Regions from separate parts of the Bifidobacterium sp. FKU genome, predicted to be linked through region 2. Evidence: riboswitches for the same ligand, from Rfam matches in the RefSeq annotation. Region 2 holds a riboswitch; the other holds the start of a gene.
The links. A riboswitch is a leader RNA that binds a small molecule or an ion and turns the genes downstream of it on or off. The one in region 2 is predicted to bind thiamine pyrophosphate.
Positions count from the first base shown of each region.

Region 1: linked by a shared signal. The riboswitch ahead of MMB48_RS00760 (solute carrier family 23 protein) and the one ahead of thiS (sulfur carrier protein ThiS) in region 2 are both predicted to bind thiamine pyrophosphate.

Region 1 is NZ_CP092888.1:165,571-173,073, reverse strand. Features, by position in the region: gene MMB48_RS00770 (acyl-CoA reductase) at 1-1,137, opposite strand, end outside; gene MMB48_RS00765 (coenzyme F390 synthetase) at 1,124-2,245, opposite strand; gene MMB48_RS00760 (solute carrier family 23 protein) at 2,282-3,634, opposite strand; TPP riboswitch at 3,682-3,778, opposite strand; gene MMB48_RS00755 (heat shock protein transcriptional repressor HspR) at 3,909-4,496, opposite strand; gene MMB48_RS00750 (DnaJ C-terminal domain-containing protein) at 4,511-5,521, opposite strand; gene grpE (nucleotide exchange factor GrpE) at 5,734-6,414, opposite strand; gene dnaK (molecular chaperone DnaK) at 6,414-7,503, opposite strand, start outside.
Region 2 is NZ_CP092888.1:1,762,824-1,770,326, forward strand. Features, by position in the region: gene MMB48_RS08045 (putative ABC transporter permease) at 1-367, opposite strand, end outside; gene MMB48_RS08050 (HD domain-containing protein) at 364-897, opposite strand; gene MMB48_RS08055 (rhodanese-like domain-containing protein) at 1,055-1,411, opposite strand; gene thiF (thiazole biosynthesis adenylyltransferase ThiF) at 1,468-2,277, opposite strand; gene MMB48_RS08065 (thiazole synthase) at 2,355-3,224, opposite strand; gene thiS (sulfur carrier protein ThiS) at 3,236-3,430, opposite strand; TPP riboswitch at 3,605-3,708, opposite strand; gene argH (argininosuccinate lyase) at 3,779-5,251, opposite strand; gene MMB48_RS08080 (argininosuccinate synthase) at 5,427-6,665, opposite strand; gene MMB48_RS08085 (arginine repressor) at 6,748-7,260, opposite strand; gene argF (ornithine carbamoyltransferase) at 7,257-7,503, opposite strand, start outside.

The DNA of each region.
Region 1 (7,503 bases), 1.0 Mb from region 2:
CACCGACCATGCCGTGCTATGGCCACTGGCGAACACTGCGGCCTTCCCGCCCATCAAGGCTCTCATCTCAGCGTCGGTGCGCGCCCGCTGAATGGCCACGTTCTCGGCGTCACTCAATACGGAGCGCGGATATTTGCGCTGCTGATTCTCAAGCTCGCCACCGAGCAGCTGAGCCACTTCACGAGCGGTGAGGGCTCCATCAGTCTCCACGAACACGGTCTGCGGAGCCAGGCAGCTTTGCTGGTCATATGTGGCGATGTCAACAGCCACACGATGCACGGTATCGGCATAGGTATCAGGGCGCAAAGCCTCTCGGCCAATGAACGCCAACCCGACTTTTGCTCCGTAACCTAGACAGGGCTTTGATCCGGCGACTTTGCCCGCAATCAATTTGGTAGTCTGCGAAGAACCGTAAACAATCACGGCATCGGCCACATCGATGGCTGAATCCTCGAGCTGCTGCGAGCCGCCCTTCCATGGAACCACCGCAATGGCATCAGCGAGGTCGGAATTGACCATCGCAATGCTGCGAGCAAAGAACGCAGGCATCACCGGTTCGGAAAATGAAGATTTGCCAAGAATCGCGCCTTTGACCAGCAGGGTCATCGCCATGCTCCACACGGGAATCCCCGGCACATTGCTGGAGAACACCTGATAGGTGAGCGCCGGGCCCACATATTTAGAGTATCCCCCCGCCTTGTTCGGCCGGAATTCGTCGAGCATGGACGGCTGACCGATTTCGGAGTCCAGGAACCGGAGCAGTTCACGACGCCTGAACTGGCGCATATACCGTTTGAGCTCAATCCGCACCATGTCAGGCTCATATCCGGTGATTGCGGGAATCAGCAGTTCAGCCTGACGCCGCAGCTCAAAATCCGGATCGGCCCATAGTTGGGCCGCGTCGGCCACGATGTCGAGAATATCGTTGACACTCATCGCGGCAAGCGTGCGGTTGCGAACATCGGCAAGCTGCTTGGCAAGGGAAGTCACCTTTGGGCCATCCAGTCGCGGATAGCGCAAACGCTTCACCCCATCCGATGTGGCGACATCATAGATTTCGTAATCCGAAACATCCGCTCCCGAAGGCAGGTGGAAGACATCAATGGCCTGACTCACAGATTCGTCAGCGGTTGGCACTGATGACCTCGTCCACTGCGATTGAGCAACCACGGGCCTCGGCTCCCTTCGCCCGGCCCTGCAGCAGGAATCCGTCCGGAGTCCGGTAGCCAAGATCCTCGGTCAGAATACCGATGCATGAATTCCAATTGGCAAGGTCGTAATGGGCTATCACACCGGTCTCACCATCCTTGACGGGAGCCAGCGTTTCCGGATCAAGGAAGACCGTGCGCACCCAGGCGGGGTTCGCCTTGAGATAGTTGCTGGTGCCATCCGTATACCACGACAGAATATTTTGGTCATAGATCTGCGAGCTCAACTCGGTCATGCCATACATGTTGACGCAGTGGTGGCGCGGCACCCCCAGTGTCTGTTCCAGTTCGTCAAGCATCTGGTCTTCGGTGATGTCGCGCTTAGTGCTCTTGAAGCCGCCAGTGTCGAACAAGCGGCTATCGGGGGCCAGCGCGAACGTCAGATCATGCTCATGCAGGTAATCGAGCAGATACAGGTAGGATGACGAGACACCCATCAGCATCACCGGTTCGCCGTCGGACACCGCACGATTGAGGAAATCGATGATGCCATCGAATTTGAGCCCATGTTCATCGAAGAACACGCCGCTGCCTTCGCTGCCACAGAGTTCCACGGCCTTGGTGAGATACCGCGACAGTGAGGAGTTCTGGTTCATGTCCCACGCCGGAGAGATCACAGCAATGCGAATGCGTTCACGATCCGGCATGATGAAATGACGGAACGGCACAATCATCGATTCATCCCACACCTCAAGATCAGGGTGGAAGTTGCGCCCACGCATCTTGCCGCCATGCGTGGTTCCGCTCGTCATGAATACGGCTTTGCACTGCTCGGTCGGTATGGTCGAAAGGTCAAGGTGCTTGAACCCGTCCACCGGCATCGGCGGAATCTCCCGCCAATCCTTGAGCGTTGCGGGGGTGACGCGTTTAGCCGCGCAGTAACGACGGTACGGCAGATCATACGTGTACTGATAGATGAACACGTCGCGCGCCAACGCACCAAACGCCTCTTCCGGGGCCTGCTCACAGCCATAGGTATGGATAAAATCCAGAATCCCGCGCTTGATACGACGCGCGTCATCCATCACATCAGTCATTGCATCGCTCCTGTCAATATCCAATATCAACCAGCATTATCGTTCATCGTGCGCCGCAGCGCCAGTCCCATCCGCCGGATCGGCTGCTGGAACATCCACGGACGCCGGCGCACGATGCTTCGCCACCAAATCCGGAAGAGCGACGAACAGCGCATTGAGAATGATGGCGCTGAATACACCGACCATGATGTTGTTGCCAAAGAACACGCTTGCGCCGCCGGTCAGGCCGGAGAGCGCCTTGGGCAGGGCGATGCCGAGCAGCAGAGACATGCCGATGACCGTTTGACGGCGCTCGTCATCAGCGACCTTGCGCAAGGCTCGCAGACCGGTCACGATCAGGCTGGCCGCAGCCGGCAGGAAGATGCCTCCGACGACTGCCGAGGGAATGACGGACAGCAGCGCGCCCGCCTTTGGCACGAAGCCCAGAATCAGCAACAGAATGGCGGCGATTGTCACAGGCGTGCGCGTGCGCAGCTTGCCTTCGCCGGTCAGGTTGAGCAGGCCGACATTTTGCGGGTATGCGGTGGTGGTGAATCCACCAATCAGCGAGGAAATGGCCGAACCTGCCGCCTCGCCGGCGAGGCCGTAGCGCACCTGCTTGCGTTCGAGGGTCGTGCCTTGAATCTCGGAAGCCGCCTGATAGACGCCGAGAGCCTCCATGACGGCAACCATATAGGCGATGAAGAACGGAATGAAGATCTTCCAGTCAAACGTAAACGGCCCGTAAGGCATGAAGGTCGGCAGGCCCAACCATCCCTTGGAAGCCACAGGAGAGAAGTCCACCATGCCAAACGCCGCGGCGACCACGGTGCCGACGACAAGCGCGATGAGGAATGAGAACGACTTAAGCAGACCCTTGCCGAGCAGCGACAGGACAAGCACAATCGCCGTGGTCAGGATCGACACGGTCAGGATGTGCGGATCGGCAAACGTTTTGTCACCGGGAGCCCCACCAAGAAACTCGCTCAGCGTGAATCCGGACAGCGAGACACCGACCATGAAGATGACCACGCCCGAGATCATCGGAGAGAACAGGAACCTCATCCGCTCTATCGCACCGGTCAGGCACAGCAACAGGAACACAAGCGAAGCGATGAGAATGGACGAACTCGCCGCCCCCAGCATGCCAGCCGTACCTGCCGCGATCATCAACGCGTCAAACGCGGCTGACGGCCCCTGCACCACCGGCAGGCGAACCAGCCGAGTGGCCTGGATCAGAGTAACCAGGCCGGAGACGATGAAGATGGCGTTAATCATGTTCGACGATAGGGCAATAGATAAGCCGATTGCTCCGGCCACGAATACCGGATCAAGCCAAACATTGGAAACGAACACATGCTGGAAACCCAGCAGTACGTTCTGGGCGGTCAGCTCCTTGCGTATTGACATACGCTTCCTCTCTCTCAACGCGCATATGGGATGCCGAGCCGAACAGAGGAGTTCAACCGTCGTATTCCCTACGCGAGTGTTAGCTCACAGGTTCGAAGGGTTCGGCACATACCGTCTCAGCCTAAAGCACCCCTTACGAATCGGTTTTCGCACGTCACCGTAACAAACCTTGACATCTCCGTCAAGAAAAATCGTGCTTTTTTCGGCAGCTGCCCGATGTGAGATAACAAACAGTTTTACGAATGGAGAAGGAATCGAAGCAATGCGGCCAGACTCACCAACCCCACAGGACCATGGACTTGGAGCCGGCGGGAGTGAAGTTGGAGTCGCCGGTGGTGCAGGCAGCGGTATCGGCGGCGGTATCGCGACCGGGCAGTTCGCGGGTTTCGCGGCGGATGGCGTTGCGCCAGAGGCGGGCGCGGTTGGAGCGTTGCACCTCCACGATGTTGCCGTCTCGGCCAGCGGCGAAGACGCTTTCCTGGTCGCCGGTTTGCATGCGCTTGACTTCACGGCGCAACTGTCGATTCTCTTCTTCGAGCTCGAGGATGCGCGCGATACCGGAAAGATTGATGCCCTCATCCTGACTTAGGCGCTGAGCTCGGGTCAGGCGGGCAATGTCGCGCAGACAGTAGCGGCGTGCGCCGCCATCGGTGCGCTGCGGACGGACCAGACCCAGCCGGTCGTACTGGCGAAGGGTCTGGGGGTGGATGTTGGCCAGTTCGGCGGCCTGGCCGACGGTGAAGATGGGCAGTTCGATATCGAAGCCGACATCATCGGCTCCGTCGAGATCGGCCCTGCCCATCACCAGCGCGGTTGCGCACATTGCGTACAACTGCTTCATTTGGTTGGCTAACCGCGCCATTGTTCACCTCCTGATTACAGGCTGAGATAGTCGCCGGCTTTTTCGTCGAATTCTTTGGCGGCGTGCTTGACCGCCAGACCCGGCTTGGCGGGGACCATGATCTGCACGCGGCCGATCAGGTCGCCCGGCTGGTTGCCGCGCTGGACACCGAGTCCCGCGAGCTTGACCTCCGCGCCGGAGCTGGAACCGGCCGGCACCTTGAAGGTGACGGGATTGCCGTCGATGTCCTTGGCCTCGACCTTGCCACCGGCCACGGCCTGGCCCACGGTGACGGGCAGGTCCATGACGATGTCGTGGCCGCGCATCGAGAACGCGGCATCGGGCTTGACGGTGACGTGCAGGTACAGGTCACCGGCCTTGCCGCCATTGATGCCCGGCTTGCCCTTGCCGGCAAGCTTGATTTTCTGGCCGTCCTTGACGCCCGCAGGCACGTGGGCCTTGAACTTCTTGCCGTCCACGGACAGGGACACGGTAGCGCCCTTGACCGCCTGACGCAGGGTCAGGCTGATCTTGGAGTTGCGGTCCTCGCCGTTTTCGGGGCGCGGGGCCTCCTCATAGCCATAGCCGCCGGCATTGCCGTACGCCTGCTGGCTGTAGCCGCCTTGGCCTGCAGCACCGCCGAACATCGAGAAGATGTCGTTGATGTTGTTGGGGCCGCCGCCCGAAGTGGAGAAGCGGATGCGCGAGCCATTGCCGCCGGCACCCTGGCCGAACATGGAACCAAAGATGTCGGAGAAACCGGAAGCATCGAAGCCGCCGGCGCCGGAACCGCCGGCGAAGCGGGCGCCGCCCATGCCGAACTGACGAATCGCGTCGTACTTCTGGCGATCTTCCTTCTTGCTCAGCACGTCATAGGCTTCGGAGATGTCCTTGAACTTCTCCTCGGCTTCCTTGGTCTTGTTGACGTCAGGATGGTATTTGCGGGCGAGCTTGCGGTACGCCTTCTTGATGTCGTCGTCCGAAGCGTCCTTGGAGACACCAAGGACTTTGTAGAAGTCTTTGCTGAGCCATTCGTTTTCAGCCATTCATGTCTCCTTTCTAGAAAAGTCTTTATGATTGGCTCCCCTCCTTGAGGGGAGCTGTCGTCATAGGCGACTGAGGGGAGTTACGGCATCCGTTAAGCTCCCCTCAGTCAGCTTCGCTGACAGCTCCCCTCAGAGAGGGGAGCCGAGGTAAATATCAGCTCCCTCATCAGAGGGAGCTAAGGCACTGTCAACTCATTGCAGCGAACTGGTCGTCAGTTTTGTGGGGAGGCTACTACTACTCGGGCGGCACGGATTACGCGGTCGCCGATGCGGTAGCCGGCCTCAACCACGGTGTCAACCGTTTCCTTTTCGGCATTCGCGTCCGGCTTGTGCAGGATCGCGTCATGCTTGGTGGGGTCGAAGTCCTCGCCCTTTTCGCCGAACTTCTCGACGCCGAACTTCTCGAAGGCTTTGTCGATCTTGGTGGCAACGGCCTTGAACGAGTCGTCCATCTCGCTGTGTTCGCGAATGCGGTCGATATCGTCGAGGGCGGGCAGCAGCGCGGTCAGCACGTCGATGATGCCGTGCTGGCGGAAGCGCTCCTGCTCCTTCTGCGTGCGATTGCGGTAGTTGATGAACTCCGCACGTTCGCGCTGCAGGGCTTCGAGGTAGTCTGCGGCTTCCTTCTTGGCCTTGCCGAGGGGGGTGAGGGTGTCTTCGGAATCGGAGGGAGCGGAATCGGACGAGCTATCGCTCGGCTGTTCCGCTCCGGCGTTCGCCGGGGTCTCTCCCTCAGTCGCGGACTTCGCCGCACCAGCTCCCTCGTCAGAGGAAGCTTGGGATGCGGTCTCGGCTTTGGCCGAGTCCTGCGGCGCGGCGGAAGCGGCACCCTCAGCGGCCTGGTCGGGATCCGGCAGGTCGTTCAGGTAGTCGTCCTTGTTGAACTCGGACATCACTTGTTGTCCTTGTCGTCATCGTCGTCCACGACCTCGGCCTCGACGGTGTCGTCGTCGGAACCGGAGGCGGAGCCAGCGGAAGCGCCAGCGCCGGCAGCGCCAGCCGCACCGGCACCAGCCGCGGCACCCTCGGCACCCTGCTGGGCGTAGAGGACCTGGCCGATCTTCTGAGCGGCGGTCATCAGCTCGGTCTGAGCGGTCTTGACCTTCTCGGTGTCGTCACCCTTCAGGGCCTCCTTCAGGGCGTTGACCTTGTCGGTGACCTCCTTGACGATGTCGTCGGAGAGCTTGTCCTTGTTGTCGTTGACGAGCTTCTCAGTGGAGTAGGCGAAGGCCTCGGCCTGGTTGCGGGTCTCGGCGTCCTCCTTGCGCTGCTTGTCTTCGGCCTCGTGCGCCTCGGCTTCCTTGACCATGCGGTCGATCTCGTCCTTCGGCAGGCCGGAGCCACCGGTGATGGTCATGGACTGCTCCTTGCCGGTGCCCTTGTCCTTGGCGGACACGTGCACGATGCCGTTGGCGTCGATGTCGAAGGTGACCTCGATCTGCGGGACGCCACGCGGAGCCGGAGCGATGCCGGTCAGTTCGAAGGTGCCCAGCGGCTTGTTGTCGCGAGCGAACTCACGCTCGCCCTGGTAGACCTGAATCAGCACGGACGGCTGGTTGTCTTCGGCGGTGGAGAAGACCTCGGAGCGCTTGGTCGGGATGGCCGTGTTGCGATCGATGAGCTTGGTCATGATGCCACCCTTGGTCTCGATACCGAGGGACAGCGGGGTCACGTCGATAAGCAGAACGTCCTTACGGTCGCCCTTGATGACGCCGGACTGCACGGCGGCGCCGACTGCCACAACCTCATCCGGGTTCACGGACTGGTTCGCTTCCTTACCGCCGGTAAGCTCCTTGACCAGATCCTTGACGGCGGGCATACGGGTGGAGCCGCCGACGAGCACCACGTGGTCGATGTCGCTCACCGAGATGCCGGCATCGTGCAGCACGTTGTTGAACGGCGTGCGGCAGCGGCCCAGCAGGTCGGAGGTCATTTCCTCGAAGTGCGCGCGGGTCAGGGTCTCGTCCAGGTGCACCGGGGTG
Region 2 (7,503 bases):
CCACGCCGCCGAGGCCGAAAATCAACGCGCCCAGCAGGCAGACGCGGCCTTGGAGGTTGAAGCGGAAGTTCGAGTAATCCCACCAGCGGGCGTGGAACAGCTGCTCCATGACCCATGAGGTTGTGTATTCGAGTATCGTGGCGCCCACCATCGAAATCAGGAAGATGATGATCGGGTTATGTACGTTGCCGAGAATGGCGACGCCGAGTATCGCGCCGGTGCCGTAGATCGGGCACAGCGGGCCGTTGAGGAACCCTCGGTTGACCAAGCGGTGCTGTTGGCAGGAGACGAGAATGGACTCGTACATCCAGCCGACGAAACTGTAGAACAGAAACCAGAGGAAATAATGTTCGAGTGTGGTGATCATCGACGGGCTTCGATCTCGGCGTAAGGCTTCGCGGCGGGCAACGCGCGCTTGTTGAACCGGTCGAACGAGAAGGTCTCGGCGGTGGCGGAGCATTTGTCCGCCAAGGTGACCAGATAGCCTTCGATATAGCGCGGCGGCACCAGGGTCATCGGGAACATGTGGTTCTCGATGCTGTTGCGTTCGATATCGTTGAGCTTGAAGTCCTTCAGGGCATTGGCCAGGGCGGCGTGGCCATGGGTGAAGCCATGCCACTGGTGTTCGCCGTTATCCCAGTCGTGCCAGTCGTACAGGAAGTAATCGTGCAGGAGGGCCGCGCGAATCAGGGATTTGAGGTCGACGCGGTACCACAGGTGCGCGCGGTCGGCCATCCACACAGCCAGGCAGGCGACACGCACGGAATGTTCGAACGTGGTGACGTTGCCGTGCTGGTAGTAGCAGCGTTCGATCTGCATGTGGCGATGCTCGATGACCTCACGGCCGTGCTTGGCGACCAGGCGTTGAATCTGCGTTCGGGTGAGCAGATGTCCCACGGTTTCGACCCTCCGTTCGGGTTGGTTCAGTGCAATCCCTTGTTGTGAATTACGATTACCCGACGATATTCAAGAATCCATCGAGTAATACCGTGACCGATTGTAGGGCACACGTATGTCCGTGCACACTCATCCAAAAGAACGACAACGGGAACCGTTAATCGTGGTGGGTTTCAAGATAGTCGAGATAACCCTGAAAACCGCCATCTAGGCTTGCTACATCGTAACCGCGATCGGCAAGGATTTCAGCTACTTCCTCGCTCCACCATCCTTGAGCACAATAGACTACGACAGTTCGATCTGTGGGCACGGTTTTGAGCACATGGGCCAGAGGGTCGAGTGGTGCATTGATGGCACCTTCGACCGGGTGGGCGGCGAAGTCGGCTGGTTCCCTCAAGTCGAGCAGCGTGACCGTATTCGGGTCGAGCTTGGCAAATTCCGCCGGCGTGATGCGGCGGTACGATGATTCACTGCTCTCATCGTCAACGACCGCATTATGCAAGGCAATAGGCATGTTCTTCCCCTCTCGTTCTGATCTTGGCTCCCCTCAAGGAGGGGAGCCACATAGCTCTAAATCGCGCAGGCCGGCTGAATATAGTTGGCCGGATCAATAGCAGTAATGGTCGGCTGCTCACCGCACACCGGGCAATCCGGCACATGCTTTGGCAGTGGGACCCGTCGAATATTCATGGTCAGCGCATCCACGGTGAGCATGCGCCCCACCAACGGCTCCCCCACGCCGGCAATCAACTTCACGGCTTCGGTGGCTTCCAGACTGCCGATCACACCGACCACCGCGCCCAGCACGCCGGCCTCCTTGCAGGTCGGAATCTCACCGGCGGCGGGCATGTCGCGGAAGATGCAGCGGTAGCAGGGGCCTTCGCCGGGAATGACGGTCATCACCTGACCGGCGAATCCGACCACTCCGGCATGGATGTACGGCTTGCCGGCCAGCACGCAGGCGTCATTGATGAGGAATTTTGCGGCGAAGTTGTCGGTGGCATCGATCACCAGATCGTACGGTTTGATGAGGCCGGCGATGTTGCTCGCGTCGACGAGCTCGTAGTAGGTGTCGACCGTCACATCCGGGTTGAGCGCGCGGATGGCTGTGGCCGCGGATTCCACTTTGGGCGCTCCGACACGTGCGGTGGTATGGATGATTTGGCGTTGCAGATTGCTCATATCCACCACATCGCCGTCCACCAGTCCGATATGGCCGACGCCGGCCGCCGCCAGATACAGGGCGGCCGGAGAACCAAGCCCGCCCGCTCCGATGATGAGCACGCTGGAGGCCAACAACCGCTTCTGCCCTTTGACGCCCAGCCCCTTCAAAATCAGATGGCGCGCGTACCGCTCCACCTGTTCATCAGTCAATGCCATGTTTTCTCCATGTTTCCAGCTCCCCTCAGTCCGCTACGCGGCCAGCTCCCCTCAGAGAGGGGGAGCTAATAAAAGTGTCAGTGCAAATACCCCGTAGTCGGGCTGGACGGCACAGCCTGTCCCTCGGTCACCTTGCCAAGGCCAGACAAATACGCCGCACGGCCGGCATCGATGGCGTGCTTGAACGCCTCAGCCATCAGGGGGATATTGCCGGCAGAGGCAATGGCCGTGTACGCCATCACCGCATCCGCACCCATCTCCATCGCATCGCAGGCCTGGCTCGGACGGCCGATACCAGCGTCGATGATGACCGGCACATGCGCGTTGGCGATAATGATTTCGATGAAGTCACGCATGCGCAGGCCCATATTGGAGCCGATCAACGAACCGAGCGGCATAACGGCAGCGGCACCGGCCTCCTCCAGCTGACGGGCCGCAATCGGGTCCGGGAACATGTAGGGCATGACCACGAAGCCTTCCTTGGCCAGCATCTCGGTGGCTCGGATGGTTTCGGCGTTGTCCGGCAAGAGGTACTTGGTCTCGTGTTCGATTTCGACCTTGACGAAGTCGGTGTGGCACACTTCGCGTGCCAGTCGGGCGATACGCACGGCTTCCTCGGCGTTGCGCGCGCCGGAGGTGTTGGGCAGCAGCGTAATGCCTTCGGGAATGTAGTCGAGCACGCTGTTCTCGGTGGTCTGCGCGCGGCGCAGTGCCATGGTGACGATCTGCGTGCCGGCATGTTCGACCGTGGCCTTGATGAGGTTCAGGTCGTAGCGGCCGGAGCCCAGGATGAATCGCGACTGGAACTCGTGACCGCCCAAGTTCAGCGGCTTGTCTTTCACCGGGAGAATCGGCGCGGCGGTGCCGACCGGATTGGTGACGGCGGGCTGCGGCGGCAGCGGAGTCGCCTCAACAGATGCTTCAGTAACCGGATTAATATTGCTCATAGCTTTTCCTTTCATCCACCCTGTACAAACTGCACAATTTCCATGACGCACTGGTCGTCGAGCATGGCGTCGGCACGCTTATCGCGCGGGATAATCTCACCATTGAGTTCGATGGCCACACGCTCGGCGCGGAATCCGCGCGCTTCGAGATAATCGGCGACGCTGACCGGCGTCTCGAGCGTGACCTGCTCTCCGTTGACCTGCATAATATCCTTTCAGATAGTAAAAAAGGGTGCACGAAACGAACCGTACCTTAAGTGGTGCGCCCATTCATGAACCCAATCATGCGACCGTTCGACCGTTGTGATGTATTGGCTCCATCACGACCGTCTCACGGCTGAATTATGCAAACGGAATGAAAGCTGTATTGGAGAACCCGGCAAATCTGCAACAACGATTCCTTACGGCGGCATGACCCGCGTCAAGTTCCCCGGTCGAAGTCTGGCAACTTCCTCTCAGCCTCACGGCTCCCGTTCGTTACGATTTCTCAGTGTATGCCGTTGCAGTGACAACAGCAAAATAGAGCTCCCTCTGACGAGGGAGCTCTATTGGGACTAGAACGTGCCGGGGGCTTTGTAGGCGGAGCCATCCGACGTGGATGCGGGGAAGAGCTTGAGTTCTTCGACCTCGGCCTTGGCGTCGGCGATCTGCTCGCGCACGCGACCGTAAGCGGTGCCGCCCTTGCCGTTGCGGGAGTCGACCGAACCGTGGCTGGAGAGCACTTCGCGTACTCCCGGAGCCTTGTCGGCCGGCAGGAACGCGGCGAAGGTCTCGATGAAGTCATTGTCGGTCAGATCCCACAGTTCCTGGCCGCGGCCTTCGGCGAGCTTGACGCAGGCACCAGAGAGCTCGTGCGCGTGGCGGAACGGCACACCGTTCTTGACGAGCCATTCGGCGATGTCGGTGGCCAGCGCGAAGCCGGTCGGAGCTTCCTCTTCCAGGCGGTCGCCGTCGAAGTGCATGGTCTTGACCATGCCGGTGAAGGCGGGCAGCAGCACTTCGAGCGTATCGACCTGGTCGAACACGGCCTCCTTGTCTTCCTGCAGATCGCGAGCGTAGGCGGTGGGCAGGCCCTTCAGGGTGGCCAGCAGACCGGTCAGATCGCCGATGAGTCGGCCGGACTTGCCGCGGGCGAGCTCGGCGATGTCCGGGTTCTTCTTCTGCGGCATGATGGAGGAGCCGGTGGAATAGCCGTCGTCGAGCTTGACGAAGGCGAACTCCTGGGTGTTCCAGATGATGATCTCCTCGGACAGGCGGGAGATGTCCACGCCGGTCATGGCGGCCACGAACGCGAATTCGGCCACGAGATCACGTGCGGCGGTGCCATCGATGGAGTTGTCGGTCACGCGGGAGAAGCCGAGCTCACGCGCCACGGCCTCCGGGTCGAGGCCGAGCGTGTTGCCGGCCAGCGCGCCGGAGCCGTACGGGGAGGCGTTGATGCGCTTGTCCCAGTCGATCAGTCGCTGCACGTCGCGGATCAGCGGCCAAGCGTGGGCCATGAGCTGGTGCGCGAGCAGCACGGGCTGGGCGTGCTGCATGTGGGTGCGGCCAGGCATCACGGTGCGGCCGGCCTTTTCGCTTTGCTCGATCAGGGCGTTGACGAGGTCAAGCAGGAGTCCGGCGATTACGCGGGAGTGGCGGCGCAGCCACATACGAATCAGGCAGGCGATCTGGTCGTTGCGGGAACGGCCGGCCCTGAGCTTGCCGCCGAGTTCGTCGCCGGCAATGTCAATCAGTCCGCGTTCGAGGGCGGTGGCCTCGTCCTCATCGTCTTCGATGGGGGCGAAGGAGCCGTCATCGACGTGGCGCTGGAGCGTGTCGAGCGCATCCTCCATGCGCTGCAGCTCGTCGGCGGTCAGGAGTCCCGCACGGCCGAGAGCACGGGCGTGGGCGCGCGAACCGGCGATATCGTCGTCGGCCAAGCGCCAGTCGAACTGCGTGGACTTGGACAGTCGGGCCAGTTCCGGCGACGGACCAGACGTAAAGCGACCACCCCACAGGGCCAGATGTTCGTTGTTCTCAGTCATGAAGGCTCCTTGAAAAGTGAAAATAGCTGTGTTTAAGCGTAGCAATGTGTTCAAACATACAGTTGCCCCCGCTGGCGAGGGCTGTCACATGGAGTGTGACTGAGGACAGTCCTTTCAAAGACCACTCCCAGTCAGCTATGCCGACAGCCTCGCAGCGGGGGCGACTGAGTAAGAATCACTCGACGGTGTTCTTCGGGACCTCGATGCCGTTGCCGAACTTGACGTCGCGCGCTGCGGCCACGCGGGACGGCAGACCGTAGATGTCGATGAAGCCGTTGGAGGACTTCTGGTCGAAGGTATCGCCGGAATCGTAGGTGGCGAGCTTGTAGTCGTACAGCGAGGAGTCGGAACGACGGCCGGTCACGACGGCGCGACCGCCGTGCAGGACCATGCGAATCTCACCGGACACGTACTTCTGGGTGTCCTCGATGAACGCGTTGAGCGACTGGGTTGCCGGGGAGAACCACTGCGCGTCGTAGACCAGCTCGCCCCAGCGCTTGTCGATGTCGCGCTTGATGCGGTGCTGTTCGCGTTCGAGGCAGCAGTTCTCGAGTTCCTGATGCGCGGTGATCAGGGCCACGGCGCCCGGCGCCTCGTACAGCTCGCGGGACTTGATGCCGACCAGGCGGTCCTCGATGAGGTCGATGCGGCCGATGCCCTGGGCTCCGGCGCGGCGGTTCATCTCTTCGATGGCCTGCAGCGGGGTGACGTCACGTCCGTCGATCTTGACCGGCACACCTTCCTTGAACTCGATGACGACTTCATCTTCGACCGGCGGGAAGGCCGGGTCGTCGGTGTAGGAGTAGCAGTCCTTGGTCGGGCCGTTCCACGGATCCTCAAGGAAGCCGGTCTCAATGGCGCGGCCCCATACGTTCTGGTCGATGGAGTACGGGGACTTCTCGGTCTGGGTGATCGGCAACTTGTGCTCCTTGGCGAACGCGATCTCGACATCGCGGGTCAGGGACAGGTCACGAATCGGGCTGATGGCCTTCAGCGTCGGGTCAATGGAGGCAATGGAGACCTCGAAACGAACCTGGTCGTTACCCTTGCCGGTGCAACCGTGGGAGATGGTGTCGGCACCGAACTGGTGGGCGGCGCGCACGAGGTGCTTGGAGATCAGCGGACGGGAGATGGCGGAGACCAGCGGGTAGACGCCTTCGTACATGGCGTTGGCCTTGAGGGCCTTCATGCAATATTCGTTGGCGAACTCGTCACGGGCGTCGACCACGTAGGATTCAACGGCACCGCAGGCGAGGGCGCGCTGCTTGATGGTCTCAAGGCTTTCACCACCTTGGCCGACATCGAGGGACACGGCCACGACGTCCTTGCCGGTGCGCTCCTTCAGGTACGAGATGGCGACGGAGGTGTCAAGACCGCCGGAGTAGGCCAGAACAATGCGCTTGTTATCTGCCATTGGTTCCCTTTCGTTCAAGGTCTGAAAAACAAACTGATGCAAGTATATACAGAGGACTGTATATTTATGCACGGCGTGTTGGTTATTTGGAAGCGAGGCTTAGCAGCCAGTCGGAGCGGGAGACGGCGGTGTCGTCATTGGTGCAAATCACCATGACGGTGTCGTCTCCGGCGATGGTGCCCAGCACGCCTTCGATCGGCTGCTTGTCAATCACCGAGGCCACGTATTGTGCGGCACCGGAAGGCGTGTGCACCACAACCAGATTCCCGGCGGCGGCCACCGAGGTGACCAGTCCGTTCAGCACGCGGGACATCTGTGCCTCACCGCGCTCCCCTACATCCTCACCTTCTGAAGCAACGACGCTGCGACCCACCGTGTAGGCCACCGTGCCGTCCTTCAGCCGGGTCTTCACCGCATGCATCTCGTCAAGATCGCGGCTCAGGGTCGCCTGAGTCACCGCAATGCCCTCGTCGATAAGGATTTTGGACAGCTGTGATTGCGAGGTGATGATATGCGTGGCGAGCGCCTGTTCTATGGCACTCAGCCGCGCCGCCCTGGTGGCAGGGCGCTGCAGGGACGGACCGGTTTCACTCATGCGAGCAGGCTTTCGTCTCCACGGGCCTTGCCGGTCAACCAAGTCAGCAACGCTTTCTGTGCGTGCAGACGGTTCTCGGCCTCGTCCCACACCACGGACTGCGGGCCATCGATCACTTCAGCGGTGACTTCCTTGCCGCGGTAGGCGGGCAGGCAGTGCTGGAAGAGCGCATCCGGCTTGGCCAATGCCATAAGTTCGGTGTTGACCTGGTAATCCCAGAACGGCTTGGAACGGATGGCGTAT